Regions from separate parts of the Streptomyces sp. NBC_00057 genome, predicted to be linked through region 3. Evidence: riboswitches for the same ligand, from Rfam matches in the RefSeq annotation. Region 3 holds a riboswitch; each other region holds the start of a gene.
The links. A riboswitch is a leader RNA that binds a small molecule or an ion and turns the genes downstream of it on or off. The one in region 3 is predicted to bind cyclic di-AMP.
Positions count from the first base shown of each region.

Region 1 (3,268 bases), 2.8 Mb from region 3:
GCGGTGAGGGCAGCAGAGCCGGTGTACGGGCGCTGCTTGGGTTTCCGGTGCGCTGCCACGGGGGCGTGCGTCCTTCCTGGCGACTGCCCGTCGGGGACTACCGGCGGGCCCGTCCGAGGTCCGGCGGCGGGTCACCAACAGGGGGAGCGGCCCGCCGCCGGATCTCTCGGCGGGGTGACCGGTTCGCCGTCCGGGTGCGGAGCGGCGGTGAAGCGGGTCACCTGGGTAGGGACGCTAAACCCGGGGCAGGGGGAAGAGTCGTAATGACGCCTATTGCCCGAATTTGGCGCGGCGCTGTCGCCAAGTGATCGGAAAATTACATCAAAGTCAGGCAATTGGTGCAGACGTGAGTGAATCGGTAGGAAGCCGTACCCGCCTGTGGAGTGGTGATATGGCCGGGGCTAGGCTGCGGACCCATGGACGTACTCATACATGTCTTCGTCGCCCTGCACATCATCGGCATCGCCTCCCTGCTGGGCGGTTTCCTGACCCAGATGAAGGCGATGGGCGCGGGCGCGGCCCGGTTCGTCCCGGCGATGCTGCACGGCGCACTGACGATGCTGGTCACCGGTGTCGCGCTGGTCGGGCTCAATGAGGCCGACGGCCACCACGTGAACAACATCAAGATCGGGGTCAAGCTGCTGCTCCTGGTCGTGATCCTCGCGCTCGTCTACGTCAAGCGGGACGAGGAGAAGGTCGACAAGGGCGCCTTCGCGGCGGTGGGTGGGCTGACGCTCGCCAACATCTTCATCGCCACGCTCTGGACCTGAGCCGGCCCGCGCCGCCCACGCTGCCGGACGGGCGTGGAATTCGAGCCCGTCCGGCAGCTGAAGGCGCAAGGGCGTGAGCCGCTACGACGGCCGCACGCTGCCGTAGATCGGCATGTAGTAGATCGACTCCTCGCGCACATTCGCCCCCGGCTTCGGCGCGTGGATCATCATTCCGTCGCCCTTGTAGATGCCGACGTGGCTGATGTCGTCGTAGAAGAAGACGAGGTCGCCCGGCTGCAGATCGGCCGTCGCGATCCGGGTGCCCGTCTCCACCTGGTCCCAGGTGGTGCGCGGGAGGTCGACACCCGCGGCCTTCCAGGCGGCCTGGGTGAGCCCGGAGCAGTCGTACGAGGACGGGCCCGTCGCGCCCCATACGTACGGCTTGCCGATCTGGGCCGCGGCGAAGGCGAGAGCCTTCTCCGCCTTGGTGGTGGCGCCGCTGTCCGAGCCGGTTCCGGTGCCCGTGCCCGTACCGCTGCCGGATTCCGCTTTCTTCGCGGCTTCCGCGGCCTTGCGGTCCGCCTCCGCCTCGGCGGCGGCCTGCTGCCGCGCCAGTTCCTCCGCCTTGCGCTTGGCCTCCGCCTCCTTCTTGCGCTCCAGTGCCGCGAGCCGCGCCTTCTCCTCGGCGGTCAGCTTCGACAGCATCGCGCGCGCCTCGCCCAGCTTCTTCTGGACGTTCTGCTTGCTGGTGCGCAGCGTGGTCTGTGTCGAGGTCAGCGTCTCCAGGCTCTGCACCGCTTCGGCACGCTTCTTCGACGCCTTGGCCTGCTGCGTACGGAAGTCCGTGACTGCCTTCTGCTGCTGACCGGTCATCCGGTTCATCAGCTGGTTCTGGTCGAAGTACGACTGCGGGTCGTCGGCCAGGAAGAAGGTGGTGCTCGGCGCGATGGAGCCGGTGCGGTACTGCGCGGCCGCGTAGGCGCCGAGCGTCCTGCGGGCGTCGTTGAGCTTGTCGGTGCGCTTGGCCACGTCCTCCAGCAGGGCGTTGACCTTGGCGCGCTGGGTGGCGGAGGCTTCCTTCGCCCGGTTGTACTGCTGGGTCGCGGTGCCCGCCTGCCGGTAGAGGTCGTCGACCTTCTTCTGTACGTCCTCGATGCTGGGCTTCGGGGCGGGGGCGGCCGTGGCGCTCTGTGTGGAGAGCAGCGTCACGGACGCCAGTGCCGCCGTGGTGAGCCCTACGGCCGGTGTGGTGGTGCGCACCCGGGTGCGCGGTTTGCGATGCGACGCCAAGGCCGGCATCTCCTTCCGTGGACCGCCTACCGGGTTAGCTGTCGGGTTCGGGCGGAACGGAAGGCTGCCCTACGGTCCGAGTGGGGGATAAGGACCGATTCACCCCGGTGCTGCGTGTGGGTCCCCGGTTCCGAACTCCCGCGAGGGCAGGCCGGATTCGGCGCGGGCGCCCGCTCGGCGTGGTTCGCCTCAGGGGGTACGGGCCGCCCGGTCGAGCACGCTAGCCAACCCGTGGTGCTGCTGTGAAGGTCGATGTTCGATATGCCCGATACGTTTTCGTGACCTCGATGAAGTGGGGCGGCCAGGGCCGACGAGGGCCCGAATTCCCTTACACGGAGTGGGTGGCCGCTGCCTTTGTGTGCCCGACCGTCGGGTGTGGTTCGCCATGCGGCCGTCGTGTGTCGTTGCGGCGGCCTAGACTCGACAAGCGATGAGCAGCCTCTTTGACGACAGCTTCCTGGCCGGCCTCCAGCACTCGGAGGAAGAGCCCCCGCCGCCCCCCGAGGACTCCGCACCCGAAGCGGTGCCGGAGGACCTCTTCGCGGGCGTATTCGACGGGCACCCGCCGCCCAGGGATGCGTACTACCGCGACGGCGCGCCCCGCCCCGTCATCGACTCCGCGGCGCTCCTCGACGGGCTGAACACCGAGCAGCGCGCCGCCGTGGTCCACGCGGGCTCCCCGCTGCTCATCGTCGCCGGGGCGGGCTCCGGAAAGACCCGGGTGCTGACCCACCGGATCGCCCACCTCCTCGCCGAGCGCGGGGTGCACCCCGGCCAGATCCTGGCGATCACCTTCACCAACAAGGCCGCGGGCGAGATGAAGGAGCGCGTCGAGCAACTCGTCGGACCGCGCGCCAACGCCATGTGGGTCATGACCTTCCACAGCGCGTGCGTACGCATCCTGCGCCGCGAGTCGAAGAAGCTCGGCTTCACCTCGTCGTTCTCGATCTACGACGCCGCCGACTCCAAGCGCCTGATGGCCCTGGTCTGCCGCGATCTCGACCTCGACCCGAAGCGCTTCCCGCCGAAGGCGTTCACGGCCAAGGTCTCCAACCTGAAGAACGAGCTGATCGACGAGGAGACCTTCGCCGGCCAGGCCGCGGACGGCTTCGAGAAGACCCTCGCCCAGGCCTACGCGATGTACCAGTCCCGGCTGCGCGAGGCCAACGCGCTGGACTTCGACGACATCATCATGACGACGGTCCATCTGCTCCAGGCCTTCCCCGACGTCGCCGAGCACTACCGCCGCCGCTTCCGGCACGTCCTGG
Region 1 covers NZ_CP108256.1:3,708,680-3,711,947, reverse strand. The annotation lists gene OG953_RS17145 (NlpC/P60 family protein) at 1-59, opposite strand, end outside; gene OG953_RS17140 (hypothetical protein) at 417-770, shown strand; gene OG953_RS17135 (NlpC/P60 family protein) at 852-2,009, opposite strand; cyclic di-AMP (ydaO/yuaA leader) riboswitch at 2,008-2,173, opposite strand; gene pcrA (DNA helicase PcrA) at 2,431-3,268, shown strand, end outside.
Region 1: another riboswitch for cyclic di-AMP. It lies ahead of OG953_RS17135 (NlpC/P60 family protein); the one in region 3 lies ahead of OG953_RS04570 (transglycosylase SLT domain-containing protein).

Region 2 (3,268 bases), 6.8 Mb from region 3:
GACAACGGCGTCGACGACATCGCGGCCACCATCTCAGGTACGACCGCCATTCCGATGCCCGCGCTGACCAGCGCACATACCAGCGCGTAGCCGGGCGACTCGCAGACCACGGCGGGTGTCGCACCTGCTTCGGCCAACGCCTGCTCCACCCCACGGCGCGGTGGATGCGTCGGCGCGCTGCTGATCAGAGGCCGCCCCGCAAGTTCCGTCACCGGCAGTCTCCCGGTGGCCTCGGACAGCATCTGCCCGACCGCCGTGATCAGGACCAGTTCCTCGACCAGCAGCGGTTCGGCGAATACCCCGGAGGGCCAGGCCGCTGCGGCAGCCGGCTCGTACACATGGGTCAGCGCGAGATCGACCTCGCCCGCGGCCACCGCCGCGACCCCGTCCGGCGGCTCGTACTCGGTGACCGCCAGCTCCACATCCGGGTGGGCGCGACGGAAGGCGCTCAACACCGGCGGCAACAGATGGATGCCCGCAGTGGTGAACGTGCCGACCCGGAGGCGTCCGCCGGAGAGTCCGGAGAGACGGGCCAGTTCGTGGCGGGCCAGGTCCATCTCGTCGAGGATCCGACGTGCGCGTCCGACCAGCAGCTCACCGGCGGCCGTGAGGCGGGCCCCTCGGTGGTGGCGCACCAGCAGTGCGGCGCCCGCCTCCCGCTCCAACTTGGCGATCTGCTGGGAGAGCGCGGGCGCGGTGTAGCCGAGTCGGGCGGCGGCCCGGGTGATCGATCCGGCCTCCGTTACTGCCACCAGCGCCGCGAGCCGTGTCGGGTCGTACATTAAGCGTTCCTTTTGGCAGACCCAGAAGATTGCAAGTACACGCTAAAGGCTCTGCCGGGCCAGGGTGGATCCATGGACGCACAATTGATCGCCTTCATCGGGGTCGCCGCCGGCATGGTCGCGCTGCCGGGCGTGGACTTCACCGTCGTCGTACGCAACGCGCTCGCCTCCCGGTCAACGGGGGTGGCGACCGCGCTGGGTGTTGCCGGTGGACTCCTCGTGCACACCGCGCTGGCCGTCGCCGGGCTTGCCGCTGTGCTGGTGACGATGCCCGTCCTGTTCCGCACCGTTCAGCTGCTCGGCGGGGCCTACGTCCTCTACCTCGGCATCAGCGCCCTGTACGCGGCACGGCGCCGCACCACGGGCAGGGCGGGGGAAGCCGAGGGCGAACCAGCGGGCCAGGGAACCGTAGGCGCGCTGCGCCAGGGCTTCCTCACCAACGCCCTGAATCCCAAGGCGCCGGTGCTCTTCCTGAGCCTGCTGCCGCAGTTCGTTCCCGACGGGCAGCCGCCGCTCCCGAGAACCTTGCTGCTCGCAATGATCGTGGTGCTGCTTGCGCTGATCTGGTTCACCGCGGTCGCCCTCCTGGTGGACCGGCTGGGCCGATGGCTGCGTCGGCCGCGTACCGCCCGCGCCATCGAGGGCGGCAGCGGCGCGGCGCTCACCGGTCTGGGGCTGGTGCTGGTGTCCGGCCCCTTGCTGCACTGAGTAACGAGCGGGTCGGCGGCGGGGACCAGGGCCTGTCCGGCGGATCACGGCCGGGGGCGCGGGCCTGATCCGCCGGACAGGCATCAGCGGACCCGCCCGTAATAGACGCCCTTCGTCCAGATCTTCTCCAGCCGGACCACTGCGCCGGTCCTCGGCGAGTGCCAGATCCTGCCCTTACCGGCGTAGATCCCCACGTGGTAGATGCTGCGGCCGTAATGGAAGAAGACCAGGTCGCCGCGTTGCCTGTGCGAGGCCGAGATATGGCGGGTCTTGTTGTACTGCTGCTGGGCCGTGCGCGGGAGCTTCTTGCCCGCCTTCTTGAACGAATAGACCGTCAGACCCGAGCAGTCGAAGCGGTTGGGGCCGGTGGCCCCCCACCCGTACGGCGATCCCTTCTTCGACGCGGCGATGTTGAGTGCCTTCATCGAGAGGGTCGCTGCCCGGGCTTGCGGCGTGGCGCCCGGGGCAAGCATGGTGCCGCCGACGGCGGCCAGTGTCAGAACCGAGGCCGTGCCGGCCCGGGCGAGCAGAGACGGGACATGAACCTGCGCAGTCATGCGCAACCCTTCGTCAGCCGCCTGTGAAGGGTGACCTGTCGGGTTCGGGCTGGCGAAGTTGCCCGGCCGCGCTCGGCGGCTTCACCCCGAGGGTCGACCGATGTTCCGGTCGACCCGTTGTGCTCGGGTCCTCCACTCCTGCCGATCCACTTCTGTCGACCAGGCATCCGGACGGCGGCAGGACTCGGCGTCCGCCCGGACCGCCCCGCCGCGGTGGCGGGGGCTTGTCGTCCCAGGGATCTTGACGCACCGACTGCCGGATTTCCGAAAGGAAACGACGATATGTGAGTCTCCTCGCGGATGATCCGTTCGAGTGGGGCTGATGATTTCGAAGACCGCGCCGGTCACTCGGACCGGTCTCGTACCAGGGACGGAATGACGGATTCCGCTCGCTGCCCTCGCAAAAAAACGCAAGTTGAGATGTCGCTCGCGAGGGGGAATCCCTACGCCGAACGAGCTAGGAATTTCGATTTGCCTGCCGGGCGTGTCGTGCAGGGGAGTTGAGCGAAGTCCGTCGGGGTCGGGGTCGGGGTCGGGGTCGGAGTGAGCTGAGCAAACCCCGTCGGAGGTGAAGGCAGGGGGAGTTGGCCGGACCCGGCCGCGGCCGGAGGCGAAGTTGGCTGATCAACTCGCCTGAGCGGGGGGTACGGTGACGCGTCCCGCCCGCCGTTCCCCGTCCAGCACGCGCAGCGCCCGCGCCAAGGTGGCGGCGTGGATCTGCGCCTCGCCGCGCTCATGCATCAATGCGAGGGCGTCCCGCAGCGCACCCGCCCGTGAGGCCAGTGCCTGTGCGGCGCGCAGTGCGGCGTAGGTGTCGCTGCCGCGGGCCGGGTTGATCCGGCCCAGTTGGTCCAGGACTTCGAGATAGCAGTCGATGAACTCCCCCTCGGCGCACGTCAGTGCGGGGAGCGGCGGCAACTCCGGTGGATGCACAGGGTGTTCACCTCGCGCTGTGCGGCGGGAGTGACGACTTCCGGTTCTCCGTGATGTGGTCCACCAGACCGTACGCCTTGGCGCCCGCCGCGTCGAGGATGAGGTCGCGCTCGATGTCGGTGGCGATCTGCCCTGTGCTGCGGCCCGTGTGACGGGCCAACAGTGTGGTGATCATTTCGCGGACCCGCTCCAATTCCTGTGCCTCGATCTGCAGATCGGACGGCTGGCCCTGAACCGGCTCGGTGAGCTCGGGCTGCTGCACGACGACTCTGGCGCCGGGCAATGCGT
Region 2 covers NZ_CP108256.1:7,728,800-7,732,067, forward strand. The annotation lists gene OG953_RS36510 (LysR family transcriptional regulator) at 1-782, opposite strand, end outside; gene OG953_RS36515 (LysE family translocator) at 855-1,490, shown strand; gene OG953_RS36520 (C40 family peptidase) at 1,574-2,047, opposite strand; cyclic di-AMP (ydaO/yuaA leader) riboswitch at 2,051-2,223, opposite strand; gene OG953_RS36525 (hypothetical protein) at 2,672-2,980, opposite strand; gene OG953_RS36530 (ATP-dependent Clp protease proteolytic subunit) at 2,988-3,268, opposite strand, start outside.
Region 2: another riboswitch for cyclic di-AMP. It lies ahead of OG953_RS36520 (C40 family peptidase); the one in region 3 lies ahead of OG953_RS04570 (transglycosylase SLT domain-containing protein).

Region 3 (3,268 bases):
CAAGTGGCGGTGATCCGGATCGCGCGCAACGTCGAGATCGGTCTCCGCTTCGACCTCGACGGGCTCCGGATCAAGGGCAGCTGGACCTACCCGGATCCGGGGCAGGTCCCGTTGTTCCGTACGGCCGTTGCCGCACAGGGCAGTGGTCCCGAGCTGGTGCGCGCCATCGAGGCGCTGGGGGCGCAGGGGTACGAGATCAGCGGGGACACCATGAAGCGCATGCCACGCGGCCATGACGCCGGTCACCCCCGTGCCGACCTGCTCCGGTACCGCTCGGTCTCCGCTGCCCGTCCCCTCGGCGGGGACTGTGCACAGCACACGCCGGCATTGGTCGACGCCGTGCTCCGAGCGGCAAAGGAGTTGGAACCCCTGCTCTCCTGGCTCGCCGGCCACGTGACCGTTCCCGGTTCCCGCCGGTGCGGCGTCTAGGGTCGCCTCCGCACATGCTGTCCACGCGGGTGAACGGCCGAAAGGCGTTCCCTGACCGGCGGGTGCGGTCCCTTCCGAGGGGCCTGTTCGACCCCTCGTCACCCGTCGGTAATGAACCGCCATCGGCGCTGCTGTGCGTCAGTAGGCCCCGAACACGTTGTCGATGGAGCCGTACTTGTCGGCGGCGTAGTTGCACGCTGCGGTGATGTTGGCGACCGGGTCGTAGCTGTCCATCGACGTACCGGGCACGTGGTAGGCACGGAACGTCGGGTCGATGATCTGAAGGAGGCCCTTGGACGGCGTGCCCTTGACGGCGTTCGAGTCCCAATTGTTGATGGCCAGGGGGTTGCCGGAGGACTCGCGCAGGACGTTGCGGTGGATTCCGTCGTAGCTGCCGGGGATGCTGTGCTTGGCCATGACGGCCAGCGACTCCTTGATCCAGCCGTCCAGATCGTTCGTGTACGTCGCGGCCGGTGCGGCAGTGGCAGTGGCAGTGGCAGAAGTCTTGGACTCGGCCTGGGCGCCGATCGTCAGCTTCATGCCCGCGCGAATCTCTGCGGGGTTGTCGCCGACGATCTCTCGATTGTCCTCGTACAGCTTCTGCCAGCCACCGCTGAGCGAATGCCCCCGCGCGATCTTGGAAAGGGTATCGCCCGCGATCACGGAATAGATGGTGGGCGCGGCCTCCTGGGCGGTCTTTTCTTTGTCGGCGGCGACGGTCGACGCCGCAGCCTTTTCGGCGGTGACGGACTGCGCCGGGGCGGCCGAGGCGAAGCCGGCACCGACCAGCGGAAGCACGAGAGCGGCTCCGCTCGTGGTCGCGACGATGAGACCGCGGGTCAGCGAAGTGGACTTACGACGAAGGTGGTTACCCGTTGCGGACATAGCGAATTCCTCTCCGTCGCCTACGAGGTGAGCTGTCGGGTTCAGACTGGAGATGTCTGGCCGCACGCGAATGCGGGCTTCACCCCGAGCCGTTCCGGATACCGGATCGGCGGCTTACCTGGGTCCCCCGCTCCTGCCGTACATGAGTGGTCGGATTGCCGGACGGCGGCAGGATTCGGCGTTCCATCCGGATTGACGGTGACCGTAGGCGAGAAACAGCGAAAGGAACAAGCCCATATTTTTGGATCACAATTCATTTGCAAGATCGAATCGGGGAATTGACAGTAATCCGCCTCACACCGCGAAGCCAAATTTCCTCGCACAGAAGGGAACCGGGCAGCGCGCCACAGCGTGTTGAACTCTGAACGTGACTCACGCCACGGAGTTCTCAAAAGGGGCAATTCGGTCAGCCTCCAAAGGTCGCAACTCTTACCAAATGCCTCTTTGTTGACTAAGGGATCACTTACATGCAAATCACCCACACCGGGATATTTGCATGGCGATCCGGATGCCTCTCGGGCCGATCGCACCCGACAGGGCTCCATGACCTCCGGCCTCCCGGCCGAGCGGCCCGCGGGCCGCTCGTCGCAGTCCCCCACACGACATCGAGGCTTTGCCTTTCGCCCTCCGGGTCGCTATCGTTCCCAACGGCTCTGTTGTCTCCGATAGAGGTGGACGTTGCGCATCTGAGGTTCGCGATCATCGCGCCGTACGGCTTCAGCCGTACGCCTGTCACGCAGTAGCAGTGTTCAGTCCTGCCCGTGACCCCGCGTGGATGCGACCTCGGTGCATGAGCCGTCCCTCGATCTTTCGGACCGCCGCACCTCCCTCTCGGTTCGGTCGCTGCGTGGTGCTCGCATACGAAGCCCCCCATTCACCGCGCTTGCGACTGCGAGGATCACCATGGCGACACCCACCGCCCCCAGCGCCTCTCTGACCTGCTCCGCCCTGTCCTTCCAGTGGCCGGACGGCACATCCGTCTTCGACGGGCTCTCCCTCAGCATCGGCCGCGGCCGCACCGGTCTCGTCGGGGCCAACGGCGCGGGCAAGTCGACACTTCTGCGACTACTGGCCGGCCAACTGCGCCCCTCCCAGGGCTCGGTGACCGTCGGTGGCAGCCTCGCCCATCTCCCTCAGAACATCACCCTCGACACGACGCTGCGGGTGGACGAGGCCCTGGGCATCGCCGGGCGGCGCAATGCGCTGCGCGCCATCGAAGCCGGGGATGTGGACGAGAAACACTTCGAGACGATCGGCGACGACTGGGACGTCGAGGAACGAGCCCTCGCGACACTGGGGTCACTCGGACTGGGCGATGTCGAACTGGACCGCACCGTGGGCCAGATGTCCGGCGGGGAGACCGTCCTGCTGCGCCTGGCCGCACTGCTGCTGGAGCATCCCGACGTTCTCCTGCTGGACGAACCGACCAACAACCTCGATGTGTTCGCTCGCCGCAGGCTCTACGAAGCCGTCGACTCCTGGCGCTCCGGTGTCCTGGTCGTGGTGAGCCACGACCTCGAACTGCTGGAGCGCGTGGACCGCATCGCCGAACTGCGCTCCGGATCCGTGAACTGGTACGGAGGCGGCTGGTCCGCCTACGAAGAAGCCCTGGCCACCGAACAGGAAGCAGCCGGACGGACGTTGCGGGCCGCCGAGGCCGACGTACGCCGACAGAAGCGCGAGCTGGAGGAGACCCATGTGAAGTTGGCGCGCCGTCAGCGGCATGGCAGGAAGATCGAGGCCGAGCGGCGGCTCCCGAAGATCCTCGCCGGCGCGCGGAAGCGGTCCGCGCAGGAGTCGGCGGGCAAGCTTCGCGGCCTCCAGGAGGACCGGCTGAGTGAGGCGCGCGAGCGCCGCGAGGAGGCCGCGGACGCCGTCCGTGACGATGCCGAGATCCGGGTGAGCCTTCCCCACACCGCCGTTCCCACCGGCCGCACCGTGCTGACCCTGCACG
Region 3 covers NZ_CP108256.1:924,244-927,511, forward strand. The annotation lists gene OG953_RS04565 (DUF2461 family protein) at 1-429, shown strand, start outside; gene OG953_RS04570 (transglycosylase SLT domain-containing protein) at 568-1,314, opposite strand; cyclic di-AMP (ydaO/yuaA leader) riboswitch at 1,319-1,505, opposite strand; partial or broken gene OG953_RS04575 (ATP-binding cassette domain-containing protein) at 2,218-2,832, shown strand.